DNA from 4 places in the Bacillus mesophilum genome. Region 3 is predicted to be linked to each of the others. Evidence: riboswitches for the same ligand, from Rfam matches in the RefSeq annotation. Region 3 holds a riboswitch; each other region holds the start of a gene.
The links. A riboswitch is a leader RNA that binds a small molecule or an ion and turns the genes downstream of it on or off. The one in region 3 is predicted to bind cyclic di-GMP.
Positions count from the first base shown of each region.

Region 1: another riboswitch for cyclic di-GMP. It lies ahead of sinI (DNA-binding anti-repressor SinI); the one in region 3 lies ahead of F7732_RS19990 (hypothetical protein).
Region 2: another riboswitch for cyclic di-GMP. It lies ahead of F7732_RS17880 (DUF5050 domain-containing protein); the one in region 3 lies ahead of F7732_RS19990 (hypothetical protein).
Region 4: another riboswitch for cyclic di-GMP. It lies ahead of F7732_RS17815 (response regulator); the one in region 3 lies ahead of F7732_RS19990 (hypothetical protein).

Region 1 is NZ_WBOT01000004.1:325,926-329,051, reverse strand. It holds gene mnmH (tRNA 2-selenouridine(34) synthase MnmH) at 1-959, shown strand, start outside; gene F7732_RS14765 (helix-turn-helix domain-containing protein) at 1,131-1,454, shown strand; gene sinI (DNA-binding anti-repressor SinI) at 1,584-1,721, opposite strand; cyclic di-GMP riboswitch class I at 1,761-1,904, opposite strand; gene F7732_RS14755 (PHD finger domain-containing protein) at 2,011-2,250, opposite strand; gene F7732_RS14750 (DUF5658 family protein) at 2,311-2,610, opposite strand; gene F7732_RS14745 (TasA family protein) at 2,635-3,126, opposite strand, start outside.
Region 2 is NZ_WBOT01000006.1:229,267-232,392, forward strand. It holds gene F7732_RS17870 (B3/B4 domain-containing protein) at 1-384, shown strand, start outside; tRNA gene F7732_RS17875 (tRNA-Gly) at 641-714, opposite strand; cyclic di-GMP riboswitch class I at 1,134-1,216, shown strand; gene F7732_RS17880 (DUF5050 domain-containing protein) at 1,260-2,384, shown strand; gene F7732_RS17885 (ABC transporter permease) at 2,433-3,126, opposite strand, start outside.
Region 3 is NZ_WBOT01000009.1:61,516-64,641, reverse strand. It holds gene F7732_RS23520 (methyl-accepting chemotaxis protein) at 1-247, opposite strand, end outside; gene F7732_RS19995 (hypothetical protein) at 860-1,570, opposite strand; gene F7732_RS19990 (hypothetical protein) at 1,612-1,989, opposite strand; cyclic di-GMP riboswitch class I at 2,251-2,337, opposite strand; gene F7732_RS19985 (Rrf2 family transcriptional regulator) at 2,584-3,027, opposite strand.
Region 4 is NZ_WBOT01000006.1:216,114-219,239, forward strand. It holds gene F7732_RS17800 (EamA family transporter) at 1-128, shown strand, start outside; gene F7732_RS17805 (GNAT family N-acetyltransferase) at 204-665, shown strand; gene F7732_RS17810 (SOS response-associated peptidase) at 724-1,398, shown strand; cyclic di-GMP riboswitch class I at 1,514-1,600, shown strand; gene F7732_RS17815 (response regulator) at 1,634-1,996, shown strand; gene F7732_RS17820 (hypothetical protein) at 2,354-2,632, shown strand; gene F7732_RS17825 (DUF3231 family protein) at 2,808-3,126, shown strand, end outside.

The DNA of each region.
Region 1 (3,126 bases), on a different contig from region 3:
TCCCTTTATTTACGGATGAAGAACGGGCAGAAATCGGCACATTGTATAAACAGACCAGCGGTGATGCAGCACGCTGGCGCGCAATGGAAATCGTTTCTCCTAAAATTCCTCAGCTATTAAAACAAATCAAATCCATTAAAGATAAAGGCAATGAACCTGTGATCTACTGTTGGCGCGGCGGTACTCGCAGTAAATCAGTCGCAACTTTTCTGCAATTTGCCGGACTCCCCATGCCTCGTTTGATTGGCGGATATCGTGCTTATCGTCAATATATTTTAGAGAAACTGCCGAGTATGCTGAAGAAAAAAGCAATTGTTTTACACGGTTTAACAGGCAGCGGCAAGACAGAAGTACTTAGCCGACTAAGTGAGCAAGGCATGCCCGTCATTGATTTAGAGCTTATCGCGCGTCATCGAGGCTCAATCTTTGGCAGTTTTGGCCAGGAAAATCCACATAATCAAAAGATGTTCGATGCATTGCTTTTTCAAACATTGCATACCATACAGGAGTCACCATTTGTCATTATGGAGGCTGAAAGCAAAAGAATCGGAAAAGCTGTCCAGCCTGAGGAGTTAATTCATCTAAAAAAAGAAGGCATTCACATTCAATTGGATTGTTCAATGGAGCAGCGAGTGAACCGTTTGTCCACTGAATATGTGAAACCATATATACAAGAAGAATGGTTTAATGTTAAATTAGAGGAATCCTTTATCTTAGTCAAAAAAAGGCTAAGAGACAAAGAAGCCATCGCGCTTATCGAGGATGCACTGCTGCAAAAGGATTATCGACGTTTTATTCAGCTGCTTCTGGAAACATACTACGATCCTCGTTATACATTTAAACTTAATGAATATGATGGTCCGTTTTACTATATAAACTCAGATCATATCGATAAAGCAGTTGAAGAAATTGCAGACATTTATAAAAAAGAAGAAGAAAAAGAAAAAATGCTAAATTAGGAATAAAGACCTAAAAACAAGCAATAAAAAGATTAAATTTTTGTGAAATTTTGGCGAAATTTATGATACTATAATATAGAAATTATTGAACAAATTGTTCGTAATATGGAACTGGTAAGGAATTTTCTGATATGATGAACTTACCAATGTTGATAAGGTGTGTGAGATTGAATGATTGGAGATCGAGTGAAACAGCTCCGAATGGAAAAAAAATTATCCTTATCTGAGCTTGCTGAACAAGCAGGAGTTGCAAAATCTTATTTGAGTTCTCTGGAAAGAAACCTCCAAACGAACCCTTCAATCCAGTTTCTGGAAAAAGTTGCTGGCGTACTAGATGTTCCAGTTGATCATTTAATACATGAGCAAATTAATAAAGATGAGCTTGATTCTGAGTGGATGAAAATTGTAAAAGAAGCCATGGAATCAGGAGTATCAAAGGAACAGTTTCGTGAATTTCTCGATTTCAATAAATGGCGAACAACACAAAATAAATAACCAGCTTCAGACTTGGTCAATCATTGATTGAGATACATTTCTAGCAGACTCTGCAGCAAAAAAAAGCAACAAACTTAGGCGTGATACTATATGTATCACGCCTCATTCATTCCGACTGTCTTCCTCATTTTAAACCTTCTCCACTTCTTTTTCTAAATGACATTGAAGAAAAGCTCTGATTTCCGCTTGTTCCAGCCCCATATTCTTGGCTTCGGTAATCAACTGGATCCATTCAGCATCAACGACTTCACGATTATTACTCATCATCTCGATCACTCTTTTTCCCCCCAAAATACGTATCGTATCCTAGGCAATCCGGCCATCATAGTATCTTCTCCAGGCGGTGTGTATGACAGTAAAACTTCCTTACATCGGTAATGACGCCCAATATTATACGTTAGATCCGTGACTTTGCGTCCTTGCCTTTCAGCAAGTTTGCCTTTTCTTCAAAGTATTTCCTCACTATCTATCATACTATATCCTTTTGTTAATGTTTGTCACTTTTTGTACATTATTTTATTTTTTTCTATATTTTTCAGAATATCGGTAAAGTAATTTAAATAATAAGATTAATAGATTTACTTACCTCTGAAACAGCAGGCTGATAAGGAGTGTCCTTTTCAATTTTCTTTTTTTGTTCTTTTACTTTATAGGAAACATTTACTCTTTCCTGTGTCATAGCATTAAAAAAAGGCTGGCTGGTCAGATCATTTCCGCAAACCGGACAGAGCCAATCCCCCTGTTCACTGCTGCTGAAGGATGGACGCTGACAGCGATCACAATTTTTCTGATACATAAAGCACCTCTTCTCGAAGAAATTCTTCTATCATCCTATTCACTTACAAAGGCATTCATGTTAAAGCACAAATGGAATAATCCAAAGACTGTGCAGAACACAAACACCTGTATACAAAATCACAGCAAACATCGCCAGCTTTCTAATTCCTTTTCCATCCGGAACAGCCCCAGTGAAATTCAATCCATACAAAATCACCGAAAGGGCAACCTTTAGTATAAGAAACCAATGAGGTCCTGCCTCATAAATAGCATCCATTAAAGGGTTGGCTTCTGTGATCATGTTGTGTTGAAGACCGAGATAGGTTACAGCACCGTCGAGTAAATTTAAAAGCGCAAGATAATACAGTATGACTTTCATCTAATCACCGTAATTTCTAAAAAATCATCTAGATGATCCAGCTTCTTGGTTTGCTTTAAATGTCCATTTAAGCTCTAAGGCATCTCCTTGGTATATATTCTGATCCTGCCCATTATCAATAAATTTAAACTGAACTGTAAATTTCGTTGCGTTTCTTGCACCTGCTGGCATATTTTCCAAAACTTGAACTGGATTATTCGTTAAGTTGGCTAAGCTCTCTGTAAATATCACTTGTTCTTTGCCTGATACATTATATAAATATTGAACGATAATATGCTCACCAAAATCTTCCCCATTGTTATCGCCCTTTTTATCGTATACTTCGTATTCAGACTGCAGAAGAATATCTTTAATATTTAATGAACCAGCATTCTTTAATTCAAAAGCACGAAATGCATAATCACCTGGTTTGAGATTATCAATCTTGATAATATTTTCTTTGTTAATCTCTAAATCTAATGTACCGGCAGCAAAAAAGCTCTCTGCAGTTTCCTGATCGCTAAAGTAAGCAAATGT
Region 2 (3,126 bases), on a different contig from region 3:
CTGCAATCTGTGCATAGTGCGATTGATTTGAATAATTTCTTTTCGCTAAAATATCAAGTGCCTATCGGAATTTACGATGCAGACAAGCTATCTGGTGGAGTCCAAATTCGACTTGGTGAGGAGAATGAATCCTATATCGGTTTAAATGGAAGGGAAAACTCTGTCCACCGATTACTTGTCGCAGCAGATGATTCTGGTCCATTTGGCAGTCCATTCGTGGATTCAGAACGAACGGCTGTCACAGAAGAAACCGTCAATGCGCTGCAAGTTATTTTTCTTCGCCCATCTATTATGGTAGAAGAAGCCGAAGAAATGACAGTGTCTTTGAAGGATATGTTCCTTCAAGTGCATGGAGGTACTGCTGAGGTCCGCATAATTGATTAATATGGTAGAGAGCGTTCCGTCTGCTGCTTAGCAGGCGGGCGCTTTTTGTGCTGAGCGTGGTTTTTGCGTTTGGCGGATATACGGCGGATAACTTTCGTCTAACAGCATATTCCCGCTGCTTCTGGGCTCATATCTCCTAAAAAACAGAACCCTTCTCCAGCCAAAATGGCCTCACTTTTAATGACAACACATTTTTAAACATGAAAAAACGCAACATTTCGTTCTTATAGAAACGGAACACTGCGTTGGCTATGTATGGAGCGGGTGAAGGGAATCGAACCCTCATCATCAGCTTGGAAGGCTGAGGTTTTACCACTAAACTACACCCGCATTATAATAAATCCTTATAATTTCATTTCGATCTTACGAAATGTCATGCCTCTTTCTCTGCTAGCTCAATCGAGAAGTTAATGCGTCGAGGCAACTCGCAGATGTTTCATGGATGTTTCGCTCGTGGCTGAGGTTTTACCACTAAACTACACCCGCAATATAATAAAATAATATGTTTTCAATCTCAAAATAGAACCTGCAAAATCTATCGAATTTTGTCGAATAATCCTGCTCACTACTTTTATTATTCTAGTATATTTATACTCTATCGTCAACAGGTTTTTCATTTTTCTTTAACAAATGTTTAATTAAATCTTAATAAACACACAACATTTAATAACATTTTTACATAAATACTTCTAATAGACTAGTATTTTTAACCTAACACTCCTTTAATTACTAATATTAATAGACTATAATACTCATAACGGCAAATCAATTGAAAGATTGAGACGCAAAGCCACAGGTCTAAGGCGCAAGCTATGACAGCTGGGTTACCGTAATTACTTTCTATTTAGAAACTAATCGTAAAGGAGAGATTGACCATGGTCAAAAAGACCTTGTATTCCGTATGTTTTGCATTTCTGATCCTCACAATTATCAGCTCCTCTGCTCTTGCAGCCGAAAAGAAGGATTCAGCTTATCAAGAAACCTACCAGAATCTGCTGAATTCCTTTAAAAACTATCAAACTGCTGCTACATTTCCTTCTCAATCTTTTTCATACAAAGAAGTTGGCGAAGTCATCAATGACATATTAGCAGATCATCCTGAAATCTTTTATTTCCAGCACAAAAATACACTGATTTATTCAAACGGTAAAATTAAAATCAGTTACAAATACCCTATATCCCAAATCAAAACGATGGTCAGCAAACAAGAAAAGCTGATTAACTCCATATTAAAAGAGACAATCCAACCGAAGGATTCAGATTTTGATAAAGTAAAAGCGATTCACGATTATATTGTTTTAAATACAGCTTATGACTGGACAAACTATCAAAATGGAACCGTTCCTGACAGCTCGTATACACCTTATGGTTTAATGGTTGATGGAATTGCCGTTTGTGAAGGCTACGCTAAAACGATGCAGCTGCTATTAGATCGTGCTGGTATTGAGAACGAATATATAGCAGGAACAGCTAACGGCGGTCCACATGCTTGGAATATGGTAAAAGTAGATCATCACTATTATTATGTTGACGCCACCTGGAATGATCCTGTCCCAAATCAGGATGATCAAGTAAGCTATAAATATTTTCTTGTAGACGCTAAGACATTGAGAAAAGATCATGTTTGGAATGAAAAGCAATATCCATCGGCAGCAAGCACTAAATATGCCTACTTTCAGGAGCTTCAATCTGTGCAAGAAATGGGAGACTATTTCTATTACTCTAACAGTAAAGATCAGGACAAGCTTTACCGCATGAAAAAGGACGGTACAGGCAAAACAAAGCTGATCAATGCACGAGCACCTTATTTTGTCATCACACACAACAAAATTTACTTCAGCAACTATTCAAATGGCGGATATTTGTATAAAGCAACACTAGCAGGCAAACACGCTAAACCTATTAATAAAGTACATTCAATCAATCTTTTCATCGACCAAAACAAGCTATACTATACGAATAAAAAAACAAATAAACAAACTTCCATTAAAATGAATTAAATAGAAAACGGGATGGCACACAATGGCCATCCCGTTTTTTTCTATAAATCACCTGCTCCTCCGCTCTACCAAATTGATCCCTAATCCCATTCCGACAATCCCGATTAAAAGCATAATTAGCAGTGACATCGTTATGTCAGCCAACCCAGCATCATAAAAAATGACATTCATGATGGCATCCATGGCATGGGCCATTGGGAATAGATCCGCGACAAACAGCAGTACTGGATTAGAAATCGTTCCTGGCATCATATAGGATCCACTAATTAGAGGAATTAGCGGAATGATGGACGGATAAATTGCATAAAACTGTTCTGGTGTTTTTACAAATCCAGTAATCAGCATAGCAATGCTGATCATGCTGAATACAAACAGAGCAGATGCGAGTATGATCAGCCAAAACTGATTTCCAAGATCATACTTCAGCACATATTTAAACAATAATAGTACGGCAACAATCTGAAACATGGAGATAAAGAAACTATACAAGATGTAACCTGTATACATTTTGGTCTTGCTGATCGGTGCAAGAATCATACGGTCCCAAACACCGGATACCTTATCATGTGTTACATTATTCACTCTAAAGCCAAGAATAAAGGTGGCAATTAAGAGAGTAAAAGCAAACATTAACTGAGTCCGCATGTTATAGTCTGTCATCTTTTCATTATTAAGCCCGACCTTTTCCATTTGAACAGGACCTGCTTGCAAGTACTTTTCAACATCATCTCTTGTTAGTTCA
Region 3 (3,126 bases):
CCGATACTTCTGAGGAAGATTGGCGGGATTGCTCCGCAAGCTTTCTGACTTCATCGGCCACAACCGCAAATCCTTTACCATGCTCTCCTGCACGTGCTGCTTCAATTGCTGCATTTAGAGCCAGCAAATTGATTTGCTCAGAAATGCCTGTGATTACTTTTACAATGGTGCCGATTTCAAACGATTTTTCCCCAAGCTTTTGGATGGCATCATAGGTAACGTTGACCGTTTGATTGAACCTCTCCATCTTCTTTAATGAATCTTTTAGCTTCTCATTGCCTTCTTGCGTTAATTCTACGGTTGTGTTTGATTGTTCAGAGATATGATTAGAGCGAATCGATAAATCTTCAATAGCTTGTGCCATATCTTCCATGGATACAGAGCTTTCTTCTGTAGAAATTAATTGTTTTTGAAGACCTCTCCCTACCTCATCAATGGCCGCTCGTACAATATCAGCTTTTTCAGCAGCGTATTCACCACTTTCAACAAGCGTTTCCGAAGTAGTATGAACATCTTTTGCAAACACAGAAAACTTTTCTCTGGCATGAGCTAAAAATTCAATCAGCTGGTTAAAGTGTGCATGAATTTCACTTTTCTCATCCACTTTGCTGATCATCTTTCCAGCTGATAGTTCCTTCATGCCAATTAAAATTTCACTATGAATATGTGAGCGGCGTTTCAGTGAAAAATAGCGGAAAGCAAAATAAACGGTTGTTACCAATAAGACCACAATAATTCCAATTAAAATAGCTTCCATAATCAATTAATTCTCCTGACTCTATATTTAATAAGTTGTTATACATATTTGTTATTATTTAACAATACATTTCACAAGGAGCATGCATGCTAAGATGAAATCCTAAAGCTCCTTCACAAGGATATATGTTCCGTCTGCTACCTCTGAAGGAATTCCCTTTAATCGATCATGGTTTTTATATTCATAAACAATATAATTACCGCCAAGATCTTTGTATCTGGTCATATTATGATACTTTTCCATCACACGAATAGATTTCGGGTTTGTCGCTTCACCTAGGACAAACTTTACTCCTTCTGTACTCGCCTTATCAATCAGCATAGCACCTAACTGCTTAATAATGTCATGACGCCCATGTTCAGCTATGACTCCTAACATAAAAAGGTGCAATAGTTCACCATCTGCTATCTCTCTGCCATGGCGTGCTTGAAAATCTTCCATAAAACGCTTGTCCACATCTTCGAGCACACTAAGAAGAATATTCATATCAGAAAATGACCCTTCGAAAATATCCTCTCCGATAATTTCAGGTGCATTCGTATCTCCAACAAGAGCTCCTACTACTTGGTCCTGCTCATCCATAGCCACTGCACAATATCCTTGGCCAGCAACAGAAGTTAAATAGCCGTGAATAAAATCGTAAAGGTCTTCATATTCAAAATTCAGCTGGCCGACCATAGGCTCCTGCACCCATTTCCCTGAAACATCAATACCAAAAAAAGAGCGTGCCAAACATTCAGCACTCTTTGAAATCAATTCTGTCTGTCCCTGCCCGACAATATGATATGTATAAAGTGATTGTGTCGTTTGCATATGCTATCTCCCTTTATTCAGATTGATTACTGTTTGCTGAATTACCTTTTAATCGAATGAGGTAATTGATCCACAAAAGTACCGGTAAATTCAATTCTCTCTAGTACATTTCTAATTTGAACTTGAGCAATTTTAGAAGTTGGCTTAAGAACCAGGAAATCTTTAAAACCTAATGAATTATAAAACTTCATCGTTTGTTCCATCTGCGGAACTACTTTTGAAGGTGTTGGTTTTTGATACGTTGCATCAATAACAAATGTGTATTCTTGTCTTGGCACCCGATTAATCGTTTCCTGCAAGTCTCCCATATACTCTGCTGCATCTTCTTCTCTCATTGCGCCTGCACGCACCTGGACATGAACTTCCTTCTGATTCTCATTAATGGCCATCATATATTTCTTTTTATCTACTACAATCATCCTCTAAATCTCCTTTTTTATGTTGTCGTTTACTTCTCTGCTGTACTGCACTCTTTTCCAACCTGAGTCTAATAAACATAAAGAAAACTTGCCGAGTGACAAGTCCTAAAGGACACAGACAGAGGGCTTAGTTGCACTAATACTACAATCCTAAAATCAACCACTGCATCGAGCCTTCTTCTCGCCGCTCATTTATACTTTTTGAAAGTATAAAAAAGGCTATCCTAGACAAGGATAGCCAATTAATCACTTTACATTAATTTTGGCAACCCGACTATCATTATCCATACGGATGTTAGACTCGTAGCTTTGCGTCCTTACCTTTCGATAAGTTTGCCTTTATCATATTCAGAAAAATAGTACTTATATCATGATGAAAATATCCTACTTAATTATATAGAAACTGGCAGGTTTTGTCGATAATTGTTACTATAGATTAACAATCTTTACACAAATTCGATTTTAGCGGGTTTCAAGGACAGGTACCTCGACCCACTTTCACATTCGGCAGCGGGTCAGACTTCTCTCCCATTTGGGTCAACTGACCTGTCCTACACACAAAAAAAATGCCTCCCAAATGCAGCAGCTACCTGGTTAGACATCTCTAAATTCAAATAAATTATTTAATTCTACTCTATTTAAAACAAAATCTTCTAATGTATATCCATATAAAACATTCAGGAAAGCTTGCAATGCCTCGTATAGTGCGTTTTTCAATTTACAAGCCGGTGAAATTGAACAATAGCCTTCTCCCTGTTTAAAACAGCCAACAATGTGAAAGTCTTCTTCTGTTTCGTAGACTACCTTTCCAATATTAATTTCCTTTGGGTCTTTAGCAAGTCGAATTCCGCCATTACGTCCGCGTATAGTTTCGACATATCCTAATTGTCCTAAGTGATGAATAATCTTCATTAAATGATTCTTGGAGATATTATAAGAATCCGCTATTTCTTGAATGGTGCTTAATTCCTCAGATCCCTTTAGAGCTAAAAATATTAAAACACGGAGAGAATAATCCGTATAGTTTGTTAGCCTCATCCTTGTTAATGCTCCTTAATTCGTTTCCTAGTATTATATCTAGAAATGCAGACAAGTGGCAAGCGCAAGAGACACTGGCATTGTCTGACTTCCCAGCAT
Region 4 (3,126 bases), on a different contig from region 3:
TATCAGAACATGTCGGTGTCCTGCAATGGACGGGTGTATTAATCATCTTAGCCGGAATTATGATCGGCAATAAAAGCAGTATACAGCCCAAAATCATACAGCCATATGAACTAAACAGCCAGGGTTGATAACCTTGGCTGTTTTTTTAAAGGAGATTCATCCAAGTTCGTAGAATTATTTTTTCAATGAGAAAGGAGAATACAATGCAAATCAGACTTGCTGAAGCAGACGATATCCAACAGTTAATTCAAATGAGATGGGACTTCACTATTGAACATGATGAAAGCAAAAAAAGTACATCCTTCCAGGAATTTGAGACTGAATGCCGCTCCTTTTTAGAAAGAGCACTCCTCAATCAGCAGTGGTTTATTTGGATTGCAGAGGAGCAGGGAAAAATTCTTTCTCATATTTATATTGAATGCATCCACAAGGTTCCCCGTCCAGGGAGAATCACTTACCCTTTCGCCTACATGACGAATGTATATACACTTCCAGAATATCGGCAAAAGGGGATTGGCAGCAAACTTTTACATGTTATCCATGATTGGACCAAGGAAAACAAATATGAATTTGTTCTTGTTTGGCCAAGTGATGAAGCCATCGAATTTTACAAAAGAAGTGGGTATGAAGTTCTTACGGAACCTTTGATTTATTATCCTAAATAAAAAAGCATCCGTAAACAAATGTAGCTATTCTATTTAAAGACCAGGAGTGTGGAAATAGATGTGCGGAAGATTCACCTTATTTACTGATTATGAGGAAATAATCGATCGCTTTGATATCGAAGCGGCCATTGATGAAGAACAATACATACGCAGCTATAATATTGCGCCATCTCAGGAAGTGCTGGCTGTCATTAACGACGGAGAGAAAAATCGGCTGGGCTATTTAAAATGGGGTCTTATTCCTCCCTGGGCAAAAAATTCGAAAATCGGCAATAAAATGACGAACGCCCGCGGAGAAACCCTGACAGAGAAACAAAGCTTTCGAGCTGCTTATGAAAAGCGCCGCTGCCTCATTATTGCTGATTCCTTTTATGAATGGAAAAAAACGAGCACAACAAAAGTACCGATGAGAATAAAATTAAAATCAGATACCCTCTTTGGCATGTGCGGCCTCTGGGAACGCTGGATTTCTGCTGAAGGAGCACCCGTTTATTCATGCACAATTATTACAACAGCCTCCAACCCGTTTATGAGAGAGATTCATGAACGCATGCCTGTGATCCTTAATCCTGAGGATGAAAAAACATGGCTAAACCCAAACAACAGGAATACCAGTGAACTAAACAAACTCCTTGTCCCCTTTGATGAAAACCACATGGATGCTTTTGAAGTTTCGGATAAAGTAAACTCTCCTAAGAATAATACCATTGAAGTTACTCATGCTCTTTGCTGATTTTTCAAGGCTGTCGAAAGACGCCTTTTTTTATTTAAACTGAATGCAAATCTTTTCAAATATTCATAATAAGAAAAAAGTCGCAAATTGTCGAAATAGTAATCACGTGCTAAAATACCTATAACGGCAAATTTTACGAAAGTAAAAGACGCAAAGCCACGGACCTAAGGCATAGATTTGCTAAGGCAGCCGGGTTACCAAGATGACTGATCTTGTAAAAAAGGAGTAAAGAGAAATGATGCATTATAAAGTATTAATTGCTGACGACTCAATGTTTATGCGCCAGCTGCTTAAAAAAGCAATCTCAAGTGACCGCTACACTGTCATTGGAGAAGCTGCAAATGGAAAAGAAGCCATTAAGTTATTTAAAAGGATGTCACCTGATATTGTCTTGCTTGACTTAACAATGGATGGGATTAATGGAATGACTGCTTTAAAAGAAATTAGACGGATTGATTCCCGCGCAAATGTAATTATTTGCTCAGCGATGGGCCAATCGAAAATAATCATTGAAGCTCTTCAAAATGGAGCAAAAGACTTTATCGTCAAGCCCTTTTTTAACGAACTTCTGCCAGCATTAGATAAAGTGATTAAATAAGTTTTTAGCTCTGGAATAAAGCGTTGACAATTAATAGGAAAATAGAAAACGGATTAACCGGGGTGGCTATTGATCATATTCAACTGACATTTAACCATTTGAATGATTATATACGTTTTCAGCATATCACTTACTTTGTCGGAAAACCGTAGTTACTTAACTGAAAAGAAAAAGAACCTGAAGAGTCTGAGAGGACTCTTTTTTTATCGCAATTTACAAAACCGATACAATTCAACTTTGATTTTTATGGTAAAATTTACATATTACTATTTTCGAGGTGATTATATGACTTATTTCTTTAACTTTCTTCTAGCCATTTTTCTTACTGCTTCATCATATTTTATTGGAAGCATACTTTTGAAAAATAGTATCACGATATTAGCGGCTATTATTATTGGAGCTTCCGTCGTATCATTAGGTTCCATAACCGAAAAGCTTGGAGCACCGATTTGGTTAATTATACTCGTTCCATTTCCAGTTGGCATGACCCTGCTCTACTTATTTCTGAAAGAACCTTTTCATATCTGGCTCATCACCTATATGACAACATTGGCATTATATACGGTTATTCATGTCATTATGAGTTACTTTTTTAAATTCAATTCGCTGATTCCAGCTTGGAAACTGAGAGTATAACTGGTAAAAGGAAATAGAATCTTCGAAGAGACATCTGCTTGCTATATATAAGAATAAAAGCACTAAGGTTTGCAAATACAGAAAAGTATATTAAATTTTTATGATAAAGGAAGCAACAGGCATAAATAAAAATCCATCGGTAATCCTAACAAAAAATGTACAAAAGGGGATTACGATGGATTTAAATCCAATGGATATTTTAAAGCCTATTCAATTAAGTTCAGAATCATTAAGTGAAAATGAACCTTTAACAGCTGTTGAAATGGGGAAGCTTTGGGCTACCTATACAGGAAACAGTATGTCTCGGCAGATCCTCACTTATTTTCGTCACCATTGTGACGATGAACATATTAAAATTCTGCTGGAGAATGGAATTGCTTTGACAACAGATTTCATGGAGCGGATTGAATATTTTTTTAAGAAAAGTCATTTCCCGATCCCGAAAGGATTTTCAGAACAGGACGTTAACTATGGTGCTCCAAGGCTTTATGATG